Regions from separate parts of the Bradyrhizobium sp. P3_C3 genome, predicted to be linked through region 2. Evidence: predicted binding sites of a transcription regulator. Region 2 holds the regulator's gene; each other region holds the start of a gene.
The links. Region 2 encodes LexA, which represses DNA repair genes until DNA is damaged. Its sites were predicted from a motif close to TGTTCNNNNTGTGTTCNG; they were not measured.
Positions count from the first base shown of each region.

Region 1: ruvC (crossover junction endodeoxyribonuclease RuvC) is a predicted target of LexA. The motif match lies at 4,514-4,531, and genes of this name have one in related genera.
Region 3: AC1DW2_RS24385 (DUF3072 domain-containing protein) is a predicted target of LexA. The motif match lies at 3,279-3,296, and genes of this name have one in related genera.

Region 1 covers NZ_JBFUGY010000048.1:20,139-27,218, forward strand. The annotation lists gene AC1DW2_RS36610 (methyl-accepting chemotaxis protein) at 94-1,518, opposite strand; gene AC1DW2_RS36615 (methyl-accepting chemotaxis protein) at 1,627-3,375, opposite strand; gene AC1DW2_RS36620 (YebC/PmpR family DNA-binding transcriptional regulator) at 3,579-4,325, shown strand; gene ruvC (crossover junction endodeoxyribonuclease RuvC) at 4,562-5,089, shown strand; gene ruvA (Holliday junction branch migration protein RuvA) at 5,232-5,849, shown strand; gene AC1DW2_RS36635 (hypothetical protein) at 5,846-6,376, shown strand; gene ruvB (Holliday junction branch migration DNA helicase RuvB) at 6,373-7,080, shown strand, end outside.
Region 2 covers NZ_JBFUGY010000011.1:12,913-19,992, reverse strand. The annotation lists gene AC1DW2_RS14435 (HAD family hydrolase) at 1-230, shown strand, start outside; gene AC1DW2_RS14430 (hypothetical protein) at 428-580, shown strand; gene AC1DW2_RS14425 (molybdopterin molybdotransferase MoeA) at 812-2,023, shown strand; gene lexA (transcriptional repressor LexA) at 2,200-2,901, shown strand; gene AC1DW2_RS14415 (hypothetical protein) at 3,109-3,339, shown strand; gene AC1DW2_RS14410 (hypothetical protein) at 3,530-3,964, shown strand; gene AC1DW2_RS14405 (GAF domain-containing protein) at 4,189-5,130, shown strand; gene AC1DW2_RS14400 (ComEC/Rec2 family competence protein) at 5,140-7,080, opposite strand, start outside.
Region 3 covers NZ_JBFUGY010000022.1:109,369-116,448, reverse strand. The annotation lists gene AC1DW2_RS24420 (HAMP domain-containing protein) at 1-146, shown strand, start outside; gene AC1DW2_RS24415 (sensor histidine kinase) at 161-1,651, shown strand; gene AC1DW2_RS24410 (hypothetical protein) at 1,740-1,961, opposite strand; gene AC1DW2_RS24405 (hypothetical protein) at 2,102-2,359, shown strand; gene AC1DW2_RS24400 (hypothetical protein) at 2,456-2,701, shown strand; gene AC1DW2_RS24395 (hypothetical protein) at 2,793-2,990, opposite strand; gene AC1DW2_RS24390 (hypothetical protein) at 2,996-3,217, opposite strand; gene AC1DW2_RS24385 (DUF3072 domain-containing protein) at 3,333-3,527, shown strand; gene AC1DW2_RS24380 (DUF6496 domain-containing protein) at 3,597-3,896, shown strand; gene AC1DW2_RS24375 (hypothetical protein) at 3,909-4,271, opposite strand; gene AC1DW2_RS24370 (Do family serine endopeptidase) at 4,543-6,078, opposite strand; gene AC1DW2_RS24365 (universal stress protein) at 6,273-7,080, shown strand, end outside.

The DNA of each region.
Region 1 (7,080 bases), on a different contig from region 2:
CTGCCGGCGTAAGTCCTTGATTCCCCTGGCCCCCGCTACTGTGCATGGGGTTGTTTTTCAGGTTTTTGATTCAGGGGGCCGCCGGAGCGACCCTCAGCTCTGCCGAAAACCCATCCGGAAGGCGCCCCAGTGCTTGCCGCGGATCACGATCGGCGAGGACAGGTCCTTCATCAGCACGAACTGTCCGCCGCCCATGTCGCGGCGATAGGTCTGGAGCAGGAACGGTTTTGTGTTGGCCGCGACCTTCTTCACCGCGCGATCGCTGAACAGGCGGCGGTTGCGGCAATTGGCGTTGTTCCAGACGGGGTCCTTGCCCTGCGGCAGGCGGTAGTTCGGGTTGTGGGTCGGCAGATAGCCGCCCTTGGCCCAGGCGACGCAGAACACGATGCGGGAATCGGACTTCTGGATTGGGTCCTGGATGGCGGGCAGCACGCGGTCGGTGAAGTCGACGTAGTTGGTCTTGTATTGCTTGGGATCGGTGCCGGGGGTTTCCCGGTAGTTCTCGTCCATGAGCTGGTCGAGCGTGATCTCGCCGCGGTCGATTGCGGCCTCGAACTCGTCCGAGATCCGCTTTGCGGTCTCGACGACGACGCGGATCAGCGGCGCATCCGATGTCTCCACGCCGCTGTCGGCGATCATTGCGATCAGCGCTTCGGAGGTGTCGAGCAGTTTTGTCACGCGCTGATCGGCGTTCTTGAGATCGCGCGAGGACAGGTCGACGCCCTTGGCGAGCTCGTTGAGCTCGCTGATGACCGTGTCGCAATGGCCGAGATTGGAGGTCGCGGCGCGCGTGACGCTGTCAATCTCCGCTTCCACCGAGGCAAAACCCTGCTGGACCCGCGAGATGATGCCGGAGATCTGCTGGGCGCCTTCGCCGGCAGTCTTAGCGCGTTGCGAAGCGTCGCTGCTCTCGCCGATCAGGCCTTCGATCTGGCCGTCGAGATCGCGCACGGTGTCGGAGATCTGATGCGTGGCCGCACGGGTAGCCTCCGCGAGATTCTTGACCTCGCTTGCGACCACCGCAAAACCACGGCCGGCATTGCCGGCGCGGGCCGCCTCGATGGTGGCGTTGAGCGCGAGCAAATTGGTCTGCTTCGCGATCGCCTCGATCGAGCCGGACACTTTTGCCACCTGCGCCAGCGCCGAGCCGACCGCGCTCAGGCGCGCCTCGATCCGCTCCACGGCTGCGACGAGCTCGGAGATGTGGCTGACCGCGGTGTCGACCGCGCCGCGCGACTGCGCGATCTCGCCGACCGCCGCCGATGCGGTCGATTGCACCGCCTGCGATGCGTTGGCGATATCGTGATTGGCCGAGACCATGGTCTCGGCCGTCTCCTGGAGGTGATGGAACCGTTCGGACTGGTTCGCGACGCGGTTTGCGACCTCCTGGACGTTGCCGGCGATGTCGGCGAGCTCGACGCCGAGGCCGCCGATGCGGTCGGCGAGCTGGTCGATCAGACGTTCGGCAAGTGTCCGGTTGGAGCCGGTGTCCAGGACTGCAAATTGTGCGACGGACATGTTTTGAGAGTCCTCCAGTCAGAGCCGTTCGCCGGCTCTCCGCGGCATTCCCATTCCAATTCCAGCCTTAAAGGATGATTCGCGGCCGGCGTCTTGCCTGAGCGTGCACTACAGCTTGTAAGCCGTGCGGAATCCGCCCCAGTGCCGGCCCTGGACGCGGATCGGGACGTCGATCTCGCGCATCATCACGGTGTTGCCGTTGCCCATGTCGCGGGCATAGCTCTGGACCAGGTACGAGCGCAGGTTGCGCGCGGCGGCGAGCCCTGCCGGATCGTTGAAGATCCGCCGGTTGCGGCTGTTGGCAGTGTTCCAGGCGGTGTCGCCCGGCCGCTGCGGATGCGAATAGATCTTGTTGTGCACCGGCAGGAAGCCGTTGCGGTCGACCATGGCGCAGAATGCCATGCGCGGTTCCTTGGCGAGAAAGGCTTCCTGGAACGGCGGCAGCGTGCGGTCGGCCCAGTCCAGATATTTCGTGCGGTATTGCTGCGGATTGGTGCCGGCGATTTCCGCATAATCGGTGTCGAAGAGGTCGTCGATCTTGACCTCGCCGCGTGCAACCGCCTGCTCGAAAATCCGGGTCACCGCCGTGCCGGCTTCCATGGCGCGGGTGACGAACTCGGTGTTCTCCTCGTGGATCGACCAGAGCCTGTCTTCGATCTTCTCGCTGAGATCGGCGTTGGGGCTGACGAACTGCGCGCGGGCGCCGGTCTTGGACTGCTCGATCACGCGCAGGCGGCAGGCGCCGACGCCTTCGAGGGTGCCGTCGACGACGGCCTGCGTGGCAAGCTTCGCCGCCTCCGCGCCGCCGATCAGCACGCCGTCCATCGCGATCTCGTAGACCTGCAACACGCCGCGCGCGGCTTCGAACTTGAGATGGCAGGGCAGCCGCTCGGTCTTGCGGCGGTCGTCGTGCTCGCTCTGGCGCAGCAGCACGGCACAGCGCGATTTCAGCTTGCGCGCGAAGGTGGTGACGGCCTTGCCGGCGCTGGCGACGTTCTCGCCGTGGGTCTCGGCCGCCTTGGTCGCGGCATCGATCTCGGCCGCGCTCTCGCCGACCGAGATGACGAACTGCGACGCGCTGGCCGCGTTGCCGGAGACCTCGCTGGTGGTGGCATTCTGCTCGGCCACTGCGCCGTTGACGGTATCGAACACCGGGCGGATCGCCTCGATCGCCTGCGCGATGCGATGCACGGCGTCGGCCGAGCCGGCGGCGTCGCGCTGAAGCGCGTCGATCTTCCTGGTGATCTCCTCCGTCGCGCCCTGGGTCTGCACCGCGAGCGCCTTCACTTCGGTGGCGACGACCGCAAAGCCCTTGCCGGCCGCACCCGCACGCGCGGCCTCGATGGTCGAGTTGAGCGCGAGCAGCGTCGTCTGCCGCGCGATCTGCGCGATCAGATTGACGACATTGCCGATGGCGGCGGAGGATTCGCGCAGGCGGTCGACATTGGCGCGGGCTTCCTGCGCCGCGGCGCTGGCTTCGTCGGCGAGCTTGCCGGCCTCGCGCACCTGCGCGCCGATGCCTTGCGCGGACTGGGTGAACTTGTCGGCGGCATGGGCGAAGGTCGAGGCGTTCGACTGCGCGGCATTGGTCCGACCGGTGAGGGCGTCGGTGCGCTCGCGAATGTCCGCGAGCGTTGCCGCGGTCGCCTCCGCGCCGCCGGCCACCGAATTGGCGGCGCGCTCGAGCTGGCGGATCATGGCGCCGAGCTCGAGTTCCAGCAGTTCCAGGATTTCCCTGGCGGAATCGCCCTCGGCCGACAGGGCGGGCGCGGGATCGGCCGGCGACGGCGCGGCCTGTGGGGGTGCCACGGGCGTGGACAAGTCGGGCAGACGCTTCCGAAACAATGCGAACGCCATCAGGTCACTCTTGTCGGGGAACGGGCGGTTGCTATTTTCGCAAGCCGGAATGAAATCAGGGTTAACGGTGCCTGACTCCTAGGCACGGGACACTACGGTATTACCTTAAAGTCGTAGAGCCTCTTTCATTCCGGTGGGTTGGCGGCCTATAAGGCCGCGCTTCCCACGCTCACCTTTGGCGCACGATTCCTTACGAGACACGCATGGCCGGACATTCCCAATTCAAGAACATCATGCACCGCAAGGGGCGGCAGGATGCCCAGAAGTCGAAGCTGTTCGGCAAGCTGGCGCGGGAAATCACCGTCGCGGCCAAGCTGGGCACCCCCGACCCCAACATGAACCCGCGCCTGCGTGCCGCCATCATCGCGGCGCGCCAGGAGAACATGCCGAAGGACAATATCGAGCGCGCCGTCAAGAAGGCGCTCGGCAATGAGGGCGAGAACTATGACGAGATCCGCTACGAGGGTTACGGCCCCGGCGGCGTCGCCGTCATCGTCGAGGCGCTGACCGACAACCGCAACCGCGCCGCCTCCGACATCCGCTCCTTCTTCACCAAGTCGGGCGGCAATCTCGGCGAAACCGGCTCGGTCTCCTTCATGTTCGACCGCACCGGCATCATCGAATACGACCGCAGCGTCGCCTCCGACGACGCGGTGCTGGATGCCGCGATCGAGGCCGGCGCCGACGACGTGGTATCGGGCGAAGGTGGACACGAGATCTACGCCTCGACCGAAGGCTATCGCGACGTCGCCAAGGCGCTGGAAGCCAAGTTCGGCGAGCCGCGCAAGGCCGCTCTGATCTGGAAGCCGCAGAATACGGTCGCGGTCGACGACGAGACCGGCGAGAAGCTTTTGAAGCTGATGGACCTGCTCAACGAGCACGACGACGTCCAGCACGTCTACGCCAATTTCGAGGTGTCGGACGCGCTGATGGCGAAGATTGGCGGCTGAGGTCGCCACCAGCCCCGGATTCCGCTGTCGTCGCCCGGCTTGACCGGGCGACCCAGTATTCCAGAGACGTCTGAGGGAAACGGAGAAGCCGCGGCGTACTGGATACCCCGCTTTCGCGGGGTATGACGTCGGAGGGTGCTGCGGGCAGCGCGGCGATCTCCGACGAGCCCCACTTCCCCTGTTACTTCCGTTCTGTTTCTGTTTCCCCCACCGCAGCCAGCCGCTATCACTGGCCCATGACTGCGCTCCCGATTCGTGGCCCCGTTCGCATCATCGGCATCGACCCCGGCCTGCGCCGCACCGGCTGGGGCGTGATCGAGGCCGAGGGCAATCGTTTGATCTACGTCGCCTGCGGCTCGGTGGAACCACCGGACGATCTGCCGCTGGCGAGCCGGCTGCTCGCGATCCATGAGGGGCTTGCCGCCGTCCTGTCCGGTCACAAGCCGATGGAAGCCGCGGTCGAGCAGACCTTTGTGAACAAGGACGGCGTCGCGACGCTGAAGCTCGGCCAGGCCCGCGGCGTCGCCATGCTGGCGCCCGCGATGTTCGGCATTACCGTCGCCGAATACGCGCCGAACCAGGTCAAGAAGACGGTGGTCGGCGCCGGCCACGCCGACAAGCACCAGATCGCGATGATGCTGAAGATCTTGCTGCCGAAAGCCGAGCCGCCGTCAGCGGACGCCGCCGACGCGCTCGCCATCGCGATCACCCACGCCCATCACCGCCAGAGCACGGCGCTCAGGCTGAAGGTGGTGGGGATATGATCGATCGTCATGCATCGCCGGCGTCATGCCCGGGCTTGTCCCGGGCATCCACGTTCTTTCTCGTCGATGTCAAAGGCGTGGATGGCCGGGTCAAGCCCGGCCATGACGAGAGAGAAGTGCCTGCCGTAGCTGAGGTCCCGAGATGATCGGCAAGCTCAAGGGCCTGATCGATTCCTACGGCGAGGATTATGTGCTCCTCGACGTCGGCGGGGTCGGCTATCAGGTGCATTGCTCGGCCCGCACGCTGCAGCATCTGCCCTCGCCCGGCGAGGCCGCGGTGCTGTCGATCGAGACTTATGTCCGCGAGGACCAGATAAAGCTGTTCGGTTTCCGCACCGATCAGGAGCGCGAATGGTTTCGCCTGCTCCAGACCGTGCAGGGCGTCGGCGCCAAGGTCGCGCTCGCCGTGCTCGGCACGCTGGCGCCTTCCGATCTCGCCAACGCGATCGCGCTGCGCGACAAGGCCGCGGTGGCACGCACGCCGGGCGTCGGCCCCAAGGTTGCCGAGCGCATCGTTACCGAGCTGAAGGACAAGGCGCCAGCCTTCGCCAATGTCGATCCCGCCGTCGTCCATCTCGCCGGCGCCGTCGACGACCAGCGCGCGCCGCGCCCGGTGGCGGACGCGATCTCTGCGCTGGTCAATCTCGGCTACGGCCAGCCGCAGGCGGCTGCGGCCATCGCGTCGGCATCGCGCAGCGCGGGCGAGAGCGCCGAGACCGCGCAACTCATCCGGCTAGGCCTGAAGGAGCTGTCGAAGTGAGCGCGGCCCACGCCAATCCCGTCGCCGCCCTGCTTCGTCGCCTTTCGCGCGTGGCCGGTATCGTCGTGATTTTCTCCATTGTCGGGCCGCTGACGACCGCCGCGTTGGTTGCTGTGACGGTAACGGCGCTCGGCGCCGCGGTGCTGCAGATGTTTCTCGTGTTCCTCGAACTGGAAGCACTGCGTGCTCTGGTTTCGATCGCGGTCGTGCTGTTGGCCATCGTCACGATTCTCGCCTCGTTCCTTCCTGCAGTCGTCGCCGGCCTGATATTTGCGTTGGCGGCGGTCTACGCCGATCTCAACATGATCTGGATGGCGTGGCTCGCCGCGGCCGTGGGCGCGGCCGGCTTCGTCATGGTTGGCATGTTCGTCGTGCCCTCCGAAACCTCGGCGGTGATCGTGCCGAGTGTCCGTTCCGCGCCCGAGGCGCTGAAGCTTTCGGCGATGCTCGCCGTCGTCGCCGTCATTCCGGCCAGCCTGTGCTGGTGGCTCGCGAAACCGCTGCATCGTGTTATCCTGCCCGCATGACCACTCCCCCACGCATCGTCACGCCCGAGCGCCGCTCCGATGACGTCGGCGACACCGCGCTACGCCCGCAGTCGCTGTCCGATTTCGTCGGCCAGCAGCAGGCGCGCAAGAACCTCTCGATCTTCATCGAGGCGGCACGCAAGCGCGGCGAGGCGCTCGATCACGTGCTGTTCGTAGGCCCGCCCGGCCTCGGCAAGACCACGCTGGCGCAGATCGTCGCCAAGGAGCTCGGCGTCGGCTTTCGCGCGACCTCGGGTCCGGTGATCGCCAAGGCCGGCGATCTCGCCGCGCTCCTCACCAACCTCGAAGAGCGCGACGTGCTCTTCATCGACGAGATCCATCGGCTCAGCCCGGCGGTGGAAGAGGTGCTCTATCCCGCGATGGAGGACTTTCAGCTCGACCTGATCATCGGCGAGGGCCCGGCGGCACGCTCGGTGAAGATCGAGCTGTCGAAATTCACGCTCGTCGGCGCCACCACGCGCGCCGGCCTCCTCACCAATCCCTTGCGCGATCGCTTCGGCATCCCGGTCCGCCTCAACTTCTATACGATCGAAGAGCTGGAAAGCATCGTCACCCGCGGCGCGCGCGTGCTCAATGTCGGCATGAGCGCCGACGGTGCCAACGAGATCGCGCGCCGCGCCCGCGGCACGCCGCGCATCGCCGGCCGCCTGCTGCGGCGCGTGCGCGATTTCGCCTCCGCCGCC
Region 2 (7,080 bases):
TGCTCGGCCATTTCCGCGAGCTGTATCTGTCGTCCAGCATCGGCCTGCGCAAACCGGACCTGGAGGCCTTCGACCATGTCGTGGCCGCGATCGGCGTGCCGGCGAACCGCATCGTGTTCTTCGACGATCTTGCCGAGAACATCGAAGGAGCGCGGTCGCGCGGCCTGACCACGGTCCACGTGACCTCGCCCCGCGACGTCGGGAACGCCCTCAAGGCGCTCGGAATCTGATCTCTGGCCGGCAAGCCGACGGGCCGCGAATGGAACTATTCTGCCCGGGGGCAAGGAACCAAAACCCTTTGTGCATTTTTATACAGAGTTCCCGGAACGATTGCCCCTCTCAGGACTCATGAGTCCGTTGGGAATTCTACATCGGGCTTATCATCGTGTTAGGCAAAACCTACCTTACCAAGCAGGCCTCTCTGCTGATGAAATTCGCCAGAACCACCTCGGATTCTGACCTTTCCGCAAAACTGATCAGCAAGGCCGCCGACCTGAAATCCCAGGCCGACCCGCTGCCTGACAAGGATCAGGGCCCCGCAGCGCCGGACGTCAGTCCGTACAAGCAGCCGGGGGGCTGACCGATGCTGGCCGTGGCTCTCGTCTTTCTCGTCCTCGCCATGGCCATCCTCGTACCGGTCTGTCTCGCCTTCTGGATCATGCCGGGGCGGACTTGATGCTCACCCTTCATCGCAGAGCGGATGACGCAGGATAAATCATCCTGCGCGGCCACTGTTTTGCCTCTGCGCCTGCACTCGGCTAGAACTCTCGCCGCCGATTTGCCCGAACGGGCCCAGCAGGAGTTTTCACCCGTGGCCCTGATGCCGGTTTCCGACGCGCTCGCCGCGGTGCTGGCGGGCGCAGAGCCGTTGCCTGAAGAGATGATCGCGCTCGACGCAGCCTTCCACCGCGTGCTCGCGCGCGATGTCGCGGCGCGGCGCACGCAGCCGCCGCAGGCGATGTCGGCAATGGACGGCTATGCGGTGCGCGCGGTCGATGCGGCGAAGATCGACTCCCAGCTCACCCTGATCGGCGAGGTCGCGGCGGGCCGCCCGTTTGCGGGATCGATCGGCGCCGGCGAGGCCGTGCGTATCTTCACCGGCGGTGTCGTTCCCGATGACGCTGATGCGGTCGTGATCCAGGAGGACACGATCGCGGACGGCAAGCGCATCACCATCAAGGAAGCCGCCGTAACGGGGCGGCACATCCGCCCCGCCGGCGTCGACTTCTCGGAAGGCGACGTGCTGCTGCGCAAAGGGGCCCGGCTCACCGATCGCGACCTCGCGCTCGCCGCCGGCATGAATTACCCGCAACTGCCAGTCCGGCGACGCCCGAAGGTCGCGATCCTCGCCACCGGCGACGAGCTGGTGATGCCGGGTACGACGCCGGGCCACGGCCAGATCGTCTATTCCAACGGCTACGCCCTGCACGCGCTCGCCCGCAGCGAGGGCGCCGATACCATCGACCTCGGCGTTGCCGCCGATACGCTGGAGGCCACCACGGCCGGCATCGGCCGCGCGCGGGAGAGCGGCGCGGACATCCTGATCACGACCGGCGGCGCCTCTGTCGGCGACCACGATCTGGTCCAGCAGGCGCTGAGGGACGAAGGTATCTCGATGGCGTTCTGGAAGATCGCGATGCGGCCGGGCAAGCCGATGATGCACGGGCGGCTCGGCGCGATGCGCGTGATCGGCCTGCCCGGCAATCCCGTGTCATCCTACGTTTGCGGCTTCCTGTTCATGGTGCCGTTGATTCGCGCGCTTTCGGGCCGTTCGATGATTCATCACCGCCGCGAACGCGCGGTGCTCGGCCGCGATGTCGGCGCCAATGACCAGCGCGAGGATTACCTGCGCGCATGCCTCGAGCTGCGCGACGACGGCACACTCCTCGCCCTTCCGGTCAATCACCAGGATTCCTCGCTGCTTGCGAATCTCGCTGCGGCACAGGCACTTCTCGTGCGCGCGCCATTCGCGTCGAAGGCCGAAGCCGGCACGCCTTGCGAGGTCTTGCGGCTGCCCGTCTGAGCGCTTCGTTCGCGTGCGTTCCGCGAACTTTGTCGCGTTCACGGTAAATTAAGCAGTTGCGGAACATGTATCGAACATATAGTGTCCGTTCATGATTTGTTTCGAGAATGTAGCGGCTTACTGCTGAATTCAGCGTCTCGGAATCGAACGACATCAACCGGGGGATTTTGGTCGAGATGTTAACGCGCAAACAATACGAGCTCCTGCGGTTCATCAGCGAACGGCTGAAGGAAAGCGGCGTGCCGCCCTCCTTCGATGAGATGAAGGACGCGCTCGACCTGCGCTCGAAATCGGGCATCCATCGCCTGATCACCGCGCTCGAGGAGCGCGGCTTCATCCGGCGCTTGCCCAACCGCGCCCGCGCCATCGAGGTGATCAAGCTGCCCGAGCTTCAGGCCGCCGCCGGCAGCCGCCGCGGCTTCACGCCGAGCGTCATCGAAGGCAATCTCGGCAAGGTCCGCACGACGTCCAGCCCGCCGGCGGACGAGGGCGAGCGCCCCGTCGCGGTGCCCGTGATGGGCCGCATTGCGGCCGGCACGCCGATCGAGGCCTTGCAGACCCGCAGCCACACCATCAGCGTACCGCCTGACATGCTCGGCTCGGGCGAACATTACGCGCTCGAAGTGCGCGGCGATTCCATGGTCGAGGCCGGCATCCTCGACGGCGACATGGCGCTGATCCAGCGCAACGAGAGCGCCGATACCGGCGATATCGTGGTGGCGCTGATCGACGACGAGGAAGCAACCCTGAAGCGCTTCCGCCGCCGCGGCGCCTCGATCGCGCTCGAGCCCGCTAATGCGGCCTATGAGGTCCGCATTCTGCCGCCCAACCGGGTGAAGATCCAGGGCAAGCTGATCGGGCTGTACCGGAAGTATTGATACCGGACGTGCCGGTATCGGTTATTGGGCGCCCCGCGCGCTTTCGATCGGCATCGCCGATCCGAGATTGGAGCGGACGATTGTCCGCTTCCGCTGGATAGTCTTTCTGGTTTCGCGCAGATTATCCGGCCCCTCCTCCAGCGGTAAATCCTCGGCACGCMGCACGAAGCAGCCCTGCTTCGCGGCCTTCAGGTTCGAGGAGAAGTCATGCGCCGGATCGTTCTGAGCACAATTGCTGTGGCGCTGATCGCAGCATCAGCGTCGCAAGCCTTGGACGTACAAGCCTTGGCCGTGCAAGCCTTGGCCGCGCAATCGCGGCCCCATGTCCGCAAGGACACCGCCGTGAGCGAGCAAGTCCGCAAGGCCAGCGGCACCATCGACCGACCGTCGCGGCCGGGCTGGCAATATTCCGGCTGGTCGGCGCCTGCGGGGCGCTGACACGCGCCTGCAATGCAAAGGGGCGGGCTTTGTTCCTGGTGGATTCGGGAAAGTTAATGTGATTGCGGCCTGCGGCGGCGAGCCGTAGATTTGCCTACAACCCGGCAGAACGTTTGGTATTTCCACTCTGATAGAGGCCTGCGCCTCGATTAAGAGACGTGGGTCGCTATCCCTGCATGAGGAGCACCCGATGTGTGACTACAGCCTGCATGCCGTCGCGTCGCGTCCCGCCGAAGTCGGCGAGACGATCGTCACGACAACCTTCCGCGGCACCTCGACGCGCGGCTTTGCCTCCGCGGCCGATCCGACCGTCGCGGTCTGCCTGCTCCCGGGGACGGAGCTCGCCTTCGCCGACAACGTCCGCTACGACAATCGCTGGATCTGGACGCGCACCGTCAATTCGCGCGTCGGCAAGTTCGGCAAGATCGATCCGCACATTCCCGATCGCCATCATGATGCGATCGAATTCCCCGACGGCAAATCCGTGCTGGTGACGCAGCTGGTCGAAGGCCAGCGTGCGACCGTGCTGCAGCTACCGGTGACCCAGCCGCTCGGCGAGCGCGAGCACAAGCCGCAGACCATCACCGACAGCCGGACAACCATCACCCGCCTGCCGATCGGCTGATGCAGCCATTCCCGGCCGGCAGGTCGGGCCAGGATTGAAAATCGCCATCGCCGGCCGAGGCCGGCGAGATGGTGTCGTTTGTGTCCCGCGAAACTCCATCGGGCGGACCAAGCCGTGGCGTCTCCCACCGCACGAAGTTTGCGCTGTCCTGCCTGAATTTTGAACGTCCGTTCCGCAGCCAAATGGCCGATGCTTGGTGCGGCTTGAGACGGCGGGCACGTTCGATGAAGACCTTCATTCGCGTCGTTGAACTCTGGGTGCCTGACCGCACGCGCATGCGGCTGGAATTCGGCGGCGGCCTCTACGGCGAAGGGTTGTCCGCGTTTAGGGACGTGAGCGAGGATCTGCACTTCGGATATGACGAGGGGCTTCCCGGCAAGGCCTGGGCCGGCGGCCACCCCGTGATCCTCACCAGATTCACCGATTCCTATTTCAAGCGGACCGATCAGGCCATCGCCGCCGGGCTGACCTGCGGCGTGGCGGTGCCGGTGTTTTCAGGCGAATTCCTGCAAGCCGTCATGGTGCTGTTCTGCGGCGACGACGAGGCCCATGTCGGCGCGATCGAGCTCTGGCACAACGATGCCGAAACCTCCCACGAGATGGGGCTCGTCGACGGCTATTACGGCACCGCCGACATGTTCGAATTCAACTCCCGCCACACCAGATTTCCGCGTGGCTTCGGCCTGCCCGGCCGCATCTGGAAAGCCGGCCTGCCGCTGGTCATCAAGGATCTGCACGATGCCAGGAGTTTTCTGCGCTGGGAGGACGCCGCCAAGGTCGGAATCAATCTCGGCGTCGGCGTTCCCTACCGGGCCGGCACCGATCAGACCTGGGTGCTGACATTTCTCTCCGCGCAGGCGACCCCGATTGCGCGACGCTTCGAGATCTGGGTCCCGGACGAGGCCCGTTCGGCGCTGGTCTTCCGCGCCGGCGATTGCAGCGCGCAGACCGACCTCGCCGCGCTCTATGCGACGAAATCCATCGCCAAAGGCGAAGGCAGCATCGGCGGGGCCTGGGCCACCGGCATGCCCGCACTCAACGACGATCTCGCGCGTGACGGCTCGGTCGCGGCCTTGCAGGCCAGCGCCTCTGGACTGAGCCAGATGGTCGTCCTGCCGGTGATCGGCAACGCCAGGCTCGACGCCGTGCTGGCCTGGTATCTGTAACCCATCCGCTCAATCCTCGGCCTGTAGGTCGGCTTCCGATGGCGTCGCGTCGCGGTTGCGGGGAGCCGCCGCCTGCGGCGCAAGGCTCGCGCCGAAATCCGCCTCACCGGCGGCCGCCGGCGACCACGGACGATCTGCCCCCCTTGCCTTCGCCGCCTGAACCGCAAAGCCGTCGCCGCTTCGCGTCAGTGCCAGCGCGCCCTGCCTTGCGAGACGCTGACGGTCGACAACCATCGCTGCGCAATCCGGCGGCGCCGGCCGCGCCGTCACCACCAGCGCGGCACGGCTGCAATCGTCAGCCAGTGAATCGATGCGCAAGGCCAGCGCGACCAGGCGCCCGTCGGCGAGCGGCGTCACGCAGCCGGCCTCGTCGCACGACACGCCGGCAGCCAGTGACGCACTCCCGGCATCGCGCGGATCGGCGTCGGCCGCGAGCCATTCCTTCAGAAGAAAACTATCCTTGCTCGACCTGATCAGATGCAGGTGCCCATCCCTGCCCCGCACCGCGACACTCTGGCCGTCACCGGCGATCAGGACATCGGGCTGCCGCGCGCACAGTCCCCAGAGGATCGCGGCCAACAACACCACCGCGCCGGCCCAGCGCAACGGCGTGCGCAACAAGCCCATCACGATGATCCCCAAGCTTGCCGCGATCAGCGGTGCGATGCCGAAAGCCGAGATGCGGCCGACCGCGCCCGGCAAAGCGGCCACCCAGCGCGACACCGCAACCATCCAGTCGATGCCGATCCCCATCAGCCACCAGAACGGACCATCGAGTCCGAACGGCGCTGCAATCAAGCCCAACAGGCCCGCGGGCATCACCAGGGCCGAGACCACCGGCATCGCCCCGAGGTTGGCGAGCACGCCGAACGGCGTCACGCGGTGAAAATGGAAGGCGGCATAGGGCGTGGTCGCGAGCCCCGCGATCAGCGAGGCCAGGAACAGCATCGCGATCTCGCGCCCGCCCCACATTGCAATCCGCGCGGTCGCGGAATGATCTGGCGACGCAAACAGGTTCGGCATGCCGATCTGCACCAGTGCCACCAGTCCGAGCGTCGCGGCGAAGGACATTTGAAAACTCGGATGCACAAGTGCTTCCGGTGCGACCGCGAGCACGATCAGCGCGGCCACCGCCAGCGTGCGGAAGGTGATGGCACGGCGATCGACCATGACCGCGATCAGCACCACCGCCGTCATGAAGAACGATCTTTGCGTCGCGACCTCCGCGCCCGACAGCAGCAGATAGAACGCGGCTGCGACCAGCGCCGCAGCCGCCGACCATTTCTTGATGGCAAAGCCGGCCGCCATTCCAGGGATCAACGCCAGCAGCGCGCGCACCGCGAAGAAGACCACGCCGGCGACGACCGCCATGTGATAGCCGGAAATCGAGAGCACATGTCCGAGCCCCGAGATGAACATGGCGTCGTTGACGGGCGTGGTGATCGCATCGCGCCGGCCCGTGAGCAGCGCGGTCGCAATCGCCCGGTTGTCGCCCTCGAGCGTGGCGCGGATGCGCGCGTCGATCGCATCGCGCAGACCCTGCATGAAGGCGGCATAACGCAGCCGCAAGCCACCGGCATCCGGCGGCACCGATGCCGCAATCGTGCCCATCACGAAGCCGGAGGCGCCGATGCCCTGGAAGAACATGTCGCGCGAAAAGTCATAGCTGCCGGGGCGCACCGGCGACAACGGCGGCAACAGCCGCGCCTTCAACTGCACGAAGCTGCCGACCTCGGGCGCAGTCCCCTTGCGCACGGAGAGGCGCACGCGCTCGAGCTTGACGTCGCTGCGCTGCGCCTCCATCGCGGTGACACGCAGCACGAAGCGGTCGGTGCGCTCGCGGATGTCGCGGGTCTCGACGAAGCCCGACAGCGAGACGGAATAGAGCGGCTTTGCCAGCACCGTGTGCGCGATCCGCGCCGTCTTCCAGGTCGCCATGGCAAAACCGGC
Region 3 (7,080 bases), on a different contig from region 2:
CCCGCCTTCCGATCATCGCGCTGACAGCCAAGGCGATGAAGGGCGACCGTGAGAAATGCCTGGAAGCAGGCGCGTCCGACTACCTCGCCAAACCCGTCAACACCGATCAATTGCTGCTTGCAATCCGCATGTGGCTGCACCGCTGAGTTTGGATCCGCGAATGGACCACGAAAAGGTCAACATCCTCCTCGTCGACGACCAGCCGGCCAAGCTGCTCGCCTACGAGGTGATCCTGAAGGAACTCGGCGAGAACCTCGTGATCGCATCATCGGGCCGCGAGGCGCTGGAGGTGCTGCTCAAGACCGAGATTGCGGTGATCCTGGTCGACGTCTGCATGCCCGAGCTCGACGGCTTCGAGCTCGCCGCGATGATCCGGGAGCATCCGCGCTTCCAGAAGACCGCGATGATCTTCATCTCGGCGATCCAGGTGAGCGACATCGACCGCTTGCGCGGCTACGAGATGGGCGCGGTCGATTACGTGCCGGTGCCGGTCGTGCCGGAGGTGCTGCGCGCCAAGATCAAGGTGTTTGCCGAGCTCTACCGCAAGACGCGCGAGCTCGAACGGCTGAACCAGGAGCTCGAAGACCGCGTTCGCGCACGCACGGCCGAGCTGGAGAATTCCACCGCGAAGCTGCGCGAGAGCGAAGAGCGGCGCAGCATGGCGATCGCCGCCGGCAAGATGGGATCGTGGGACTGGGACTGGGTCAACGGCGACTGGATGTGGGACGAAGGCCAGTACCGCATCTTCGGCGTGACGCCGGAGACCTTCAATGTCACCTCGGCCAACATCCAGGCGCTGCTGCACCCTGATGACGTCGACCAGTTCGGCCAGGCGATTGCCGCGTTCAATACCGGCGCGCACGCCTATGAAGGAGAGTTTCGCGTCAGCCGGCCCGATGGCGATGTGCGCTGGTGCGTCGGCACCGCGGCCGCGACGGTGGACCAGGGCGGCCGCGTGGTGCGCGTGAGCGGCGTCACCGTGGACATCACCGAACGCAAACGCGCGGAAGAGAGACAAAACCTGCTGGCCCGCGAGGTGGATCATCGCGCCAAGAACGCGCTGGCGCTGGCGCAATCGATCGTGCGCCTCACCCGCGCCGACGAGGTCAAGGCTTACGTCAACGCCGTCGAGGGGCGCATCAACGCGCTGGCGCGTGTGCACACGATCCTGTCCCTGTCGAGCTGGCAGGGTGCCGAACTCTCGAGGCTGATCGACGAGGAGCTCGCGCCCTACTCGCTCGGCGGCCAGATCAAGCTGGCCGGTCCGGAAGTTCAGCTGGCGCCGGCAACAGCGCAGACGCTGGCGCTGGCGTTGCATGAGCTTTTCACCAACTCGGCGAAATATGGCGCGCTCTCGACGCGGTCGGGGCGGCTCGCGATCGGCTGGCAAGTCGAGGACGACCACCTCACACTGACCTGGGACGAAACCGGCGGCCCGCTGGTGAGGACGCCGAAATCCCGTGGCTTCGGCACGCGGAGCCTGCTTGCCAGTGTGGAATCGCAACTCGGCGGACAGGCGGAGTTCAACTGGCGTCCCGAAGGCCTGCTGTGCCGCCTCGAGGTGCCGCTGACGCGGAAGACCGTAGCGCCGTCGGCCGCGAGCAAGTTCGACGCGGCTCCGTCCGAACCCCTTCAGCGGGCCTCAGGCTAGAGCGTTTGCGAGCGACGTGGGCTCCGGTTCGCGCGCAAAGACAGGAATCTGGAGCTTCGGCCCTGATTCAGTCAGAACCGATCATGCTCTAGCGCGTCGCGGCAACCCTCATGCGCTGCATTGCCTGCGGTTCGTCAGCGACACGTCCTTCCAGCCAGGCTTCCGTTTGCGAAAGCTCGCGCAGCGCCCGCGCGTAACGGCGGGCTGCGCTCCGCTCGGCGCCGCGCGGCAGCTTGCGCGCCTTGCGCAGCATGTCCGCTGCCGCGTTGCGATAGGCCAGCGAGCGATAGAGAAAGACGACCTTACCCATATCGAATGTTCCCGTGTTGATGGCATTCATCCTCGCAAGACCGCCATGAACGTCGGATGAAGCGGGGAATGACAAAATCGTCATGAGAATGGAACCCGCAATCGTCGCATGCGTTTTATGCCACACCGCGAGGCGGTTCCATGCGCGGGAAAAAGTCGCCGAGCCTCATCTCTCCGACCGGCGTCATCAAGCTGATGACGCATGCGATGATGGGCGCAGCCCTCGGCCTTGTCTTCGGTCTCGCCCTCGTCCTGTTCAATCCGGCCGTCGCAAATTTGCTGAGCCACGGCGGACATTCGGCCGCCATGGTCTTCATCATCACACTGGTGACGACGTTTGCGATCGGCGCGACGCTCACGGGCCTCGTGTTCATCCTCGCCGAAGACAAGGAATTTTGAAGCGCGCGTGACGCGCACCGAGCGCTTTCGTTCGGAACTCCTGCAGCAAATGGCGGTTGGCTGCCTGCGTCAATTTAACTCAGGGAGTTCCCGCGCATGAAAACCACCAAGCTCGCTCTTACCGTGATGTTGGCAACTGGCCTCGCCGCCACTCCGTTCGCCGTGCAGGCCAAGTCGCATAAGGCCAAGCATGGATCCGCGATGTCCTCGTCGCAGACCACGGGCGCCAACACCAAGTCCTCCAAGGGCGCTGATCCCTCCGGTCAAGGTGGTTCTGGCCCCGGCTCCGACCAAGGCGGCACCATGACGAACAACAAGGGCGGCATGAGCAACACCAAGTGAGCTCCGGCCGACCATCAAGGGCCTCGCGGCGACGCGGGGCCTTTCGCTTTGGAGCTGGAGCTGGATTCGGAATCCTTTCAGCGTCAGATCGCTAGAGCTGCCGTCCCGCAGCATTCGCCTTCACGAGATGCTCGAGCTGTGCACGTTTGCGTGCGATCAGAAGCTGCGCTGCGGCATCGTCGAGACCCTCGCGCTGCAATTGCCGGATGGCGGAGCCGAGTTCGAGAATTTCGGCGCGCAGTTTTAGAATCCGGTACGTGTCCGGGCTTCCTCCACCGCACGCTCCCAAAATTCTCAGCGGCGCGCGATCACGCGCAGCGGACTACCGGATGTCGTTGCAGGACGAAGGCGGACCCGCTCGCGGACGTCAGGCAGGACATCGCCGCCACCGGCCGCCTTCCATTCGCCGATCAGCAGGTTAATTTTCCGGCGCAGATCCATCTGCGCCAGGGCCTTTTCTTTGCAGTCGCGGTCGCGATCGACGAGGTCGCGCACAGCCACCTCAATGTCGGCCATTTCGAGCCTCAAGGCGCTGATTTTGCGTCGAATTTCATTAATTCTGTTGTCCATGGCTTGTTAGAACAAAATAAGAACATATAGTCAAGTCACGATTTGAGAACGGAGAGGCCAGATGCAGGTTCAGGGTAAATACGACGCCAGGGTTTTCCTCACGGAGCAGATGACGCGAGCGCAGGGGCTGAGGCTGAAGCGTCTGAGCGAGGAGGCCTATCAGCCCACTCAATACGATCGGGCTCTGTCCTCGACTGAGGCTGCGCGCCGCATTCGAGCGCTGGAAGACGAGATCGAGTTGGCGAACTCCTTCTGAGGGGCCCGCCGCGCATTTGGAACGTTGGGTCAGTGATGCGGTTCTTTCCCGGGCCAAGGGAGAGAGTTGATGGCACGCAAGGCAAAGAAACGCCGCTACTCACGCAGCGCCAGCAGTGATGTCGAGCGCGAGATGCGCCGTTATAAGAAGGGCACCGCGAAAAGCGGCCCCGGCGGTCGTGGCGGACGCGTGAAGAGTCGCAAGCAGGCGATCGCGATCGGCCTGTCGGAAGCGCGCGCGAAGGGCAAGAAGGTCCCGAAGAAGGCGTCGAAGCGAAAGACCTCCAAGAAGAAGACGGCCAAGAAGACAGCCAGGAAGACGACCAAGACAACGAAGAAGACCTCGAAGCGCAAATCCAGCAAGCGGTAACGCCCACCCGCGTCAGATCATGCTGCCCGGCATGAAGCAGCGGATCGAAATCCCGAACGCAGTCTTCACCGGCCACACCATGGTGTGGCCAGCCCGGTTTGGCTCGGTGATGACGGCCTCATCAGGCACGTCCACCCACTGCCCGTCGAGCCGCACGCGATAGTGCCCATCGTGCGATTCCCAATCAGGGTCGGATACAGCAAAGCCATCTGCATCCGAGCAGCAGGGCCCGAGATGGCTGCGCAAGCTGTCGAACCAGGGTTTCAGCGGCGAGTTGGCGTAGCGGCCATCGTCGCGCCCCAGGGCGCTTCCGGTCGTCAGGACAAGCGGCGCCACAAGCAGCGCACACCTCAGCGAGAGCTTCAATCGATCCATGTCGGCACCGATCAAATGCGAACCACCGGTTCCACAAGAAGGCCGGGCGTTCGAAGTTCCACTCCTGCAATTCGCCTGGGCGTCTTCATTGACGCCAAAGCCCAACACGTGATTCCGAACTGTGACGAGCGAACGCGGCTTTTTCGGACGAACCCGTCATCAACGCTGCCGTTAACGAGAATGTTATCGGCACCTGTGGGAATCTTCCAGACGCGCACGAAAAAGGCGGCCCCCAGGCCGCCTTTTGAGTCTACCGCCGGAAGCGCGAGGCTTAGGCCAGCGGCACCGCGACGAACCGCGTCGCTTCCTGGCTCTTCACCTGCAACAGCACGCTGTTCTTGCCGGATGATTTGGCCTGCGCCAGCTCGGAGCGGACGTCACCGACATTGGCAACGGCCTTGCCACCGACATTGAGAATGACGTCGCCGGTCTGGATGCCGCGCTGCGCGGCGGGTCCCTGCGGATCGACCTCGGTCACGACCACGCCCTTTTGGCCCGCGCCCTGGACGTCGCCGGCCGGCGCCAGGCTGAGACCGAGGCGCGGCGTGCCGGTGTTCGGCTGCGCCTTGCCCTCGCCGGCCTTGGCCTGCCGCTCGTTCGGCAACTCGCCGAGGGCGAGTGTCACCGTCTTGCTCGCGCCTTTGTGGAAGACGTCGAGCTTCACGGACGTGCCCGGCGCCAGGGTGGCAATGGTGCGGGCGAGATCGCGGGAGTCCTTGATCGCGGTACCGTTGACGGCGGTGATGACGTCGCCCGCCTCGATGCCGGCCTTCGCCGCGGGGCTGCCGTCCTGCGGATTGTCCACGATCGCGCCGCGCGCCTCCTTGAGGCCGAGGCTGTCGGCGATCTCGGCGCTCACCGGCTGCACCTGCACGCCGAGCCAGCCGCGGGTGACCGAGCCCTTGTCCTTCAGCTGCGCGACGACCAGCTTCGCGGTCGAAGCCGGAATGTCGAAGCCGATACCGACCGAACCGCCGGAGGGTGAGAAGATCGCGGTGTTCACGCCGATCACATTGCCGTTCATGTCGAAGGCCGGACCGCCGGAATTGCCCTTGTTGATCGGCGCGTCGATCTGGATGAAGTCGTCATAGGGACCGTTGCCGATGTCGCGACCGTTGGCCGAGACGATGCCGGCGGTGACGGTGCCGCCGAGGCCGAAGGGATTGCCGACCGCGACCACCCAGTCACCGATCCGCGGCTTCTGGTCGGAGAATTTAACGAACGGGAAGTCCCTCTTGCCATCGACCTTGATCAGCGCGAGATCGGTCTTCGGATCGGTGCCGACCACCTTCGCGGTGTAGCTCGTGCCGTCGTCCATGGTCACCTGCACCGACTCAGCGTGATCGACGACGTGGTTGTTGGTCACGGCATAGCCGTCGGCGGAGATGAAGAAGCCGGAACCCTCGCCCGTGATCATCTGGTGGCGCTGGCGCGGCATGCCGTTCATGCCACCCGGGCCGCGGAAGCCGAACTGCCGCGAAAACTGGTCGAACGGCGAATCCTCGTCCGAATCCATCCGGTTCTGTTGCAGCATCGCGCTCTTGTCATTGTCCTGGTCGATCTTGACCCGCACCGAGATGACGGCGGGTTTGACCTTGCTGACGAGATCGCCGAAGCCCGGCGGCGTCGCGGCGGCTTCCGCCGCCTGGGCCGGCCCGATGAAGGAATTCAGACCGAACTGCGAAGAGGCGGGAGAGGAAGCGAGCACGGCCACGCCAAGCGCGGCCACGGTGCCCAGCAGCGCAAGCCGGCGCGGCTTCAAGATCTTGCGGGACGTGGTGGTGTCGGAATTGACGCGATCGTTCATGTCGAAATGTCCATGTTGGGTAAGTCGCCTTGCACCCAACATGGACATCGTCACCTTACGGCGTCCCGTCCGTCCGATTAAATCTTGGCAAAGGTGCCGCGAAAATCAGGGCTGCACATTTGACGCAGCTCAACACAGGCCACGTGCGCCGTGATAGACTGCGGCCACTGGATGATGTCCATCGGAGGCACGCCATGTACAAAGACATTCTCGTCCACATCCCGACCGAGCGCCCGATGCACGCGGTGATCGACGGCTCGATCTCGCTCGCGGCGAGACTCAACGCACACGTCGACGCGATCGCCGTCGGGTACGTCGCGAGCAGCACTGCCTACGTCCTGGATGGCGGTGCCGCCGTAGCGGCCGTGTTCGAGATGGAGCGCGAGCGCGCCGTGGAGCGCGCCGAGGCCGCGTTGGCGATATTTCGGAGCGAAGCCACGAACGCCGGCATCTCCTGCACCTGCCACCCGCTCGGCGCGATCCCGGCGGACGCAGCCGGCTCGCTCGGCGAGATGGCGCGGCTCCACGATCTCAGCATCGTGCTGCAGCCCGATCCGAAGCAAGGCTCATTCGACAATGATATGCCCGGCGAGATCCTGTTCCAGGCGGGCGGACCAGTGCTGTTCCTGCCCTACACCTTTCGTGGGTCATTCAGGGCGAACCGGATCGGCATCTGCTGGGATGGCAGCCGCCTCGCCGCCCGCGCGATGCGCGACGCCGCTCCCTTCCTGGCCCGCGCCGAGGAGATCGTGATCATCACGATCAACGAAGCCGACGCGGTTCCCGACGAGGTCTCGGCAAGCCATCTGGCAAGACACCTCGGCCGGCGCGGATTGTCGACCCGCACGGTCAGCCTGTCAGCGGCGCGCTCCGACATCCAGCCGACCATCCTGTCGCTGGCCGCCGACGAGAGCCTCGATCTCCTGGTCATGGGCGGCTACGGCCACTCGCGGTTGCAGGAGCGCTTCCTCGGCGGCGTCACCCGCGCCATGCTGGAAGCCA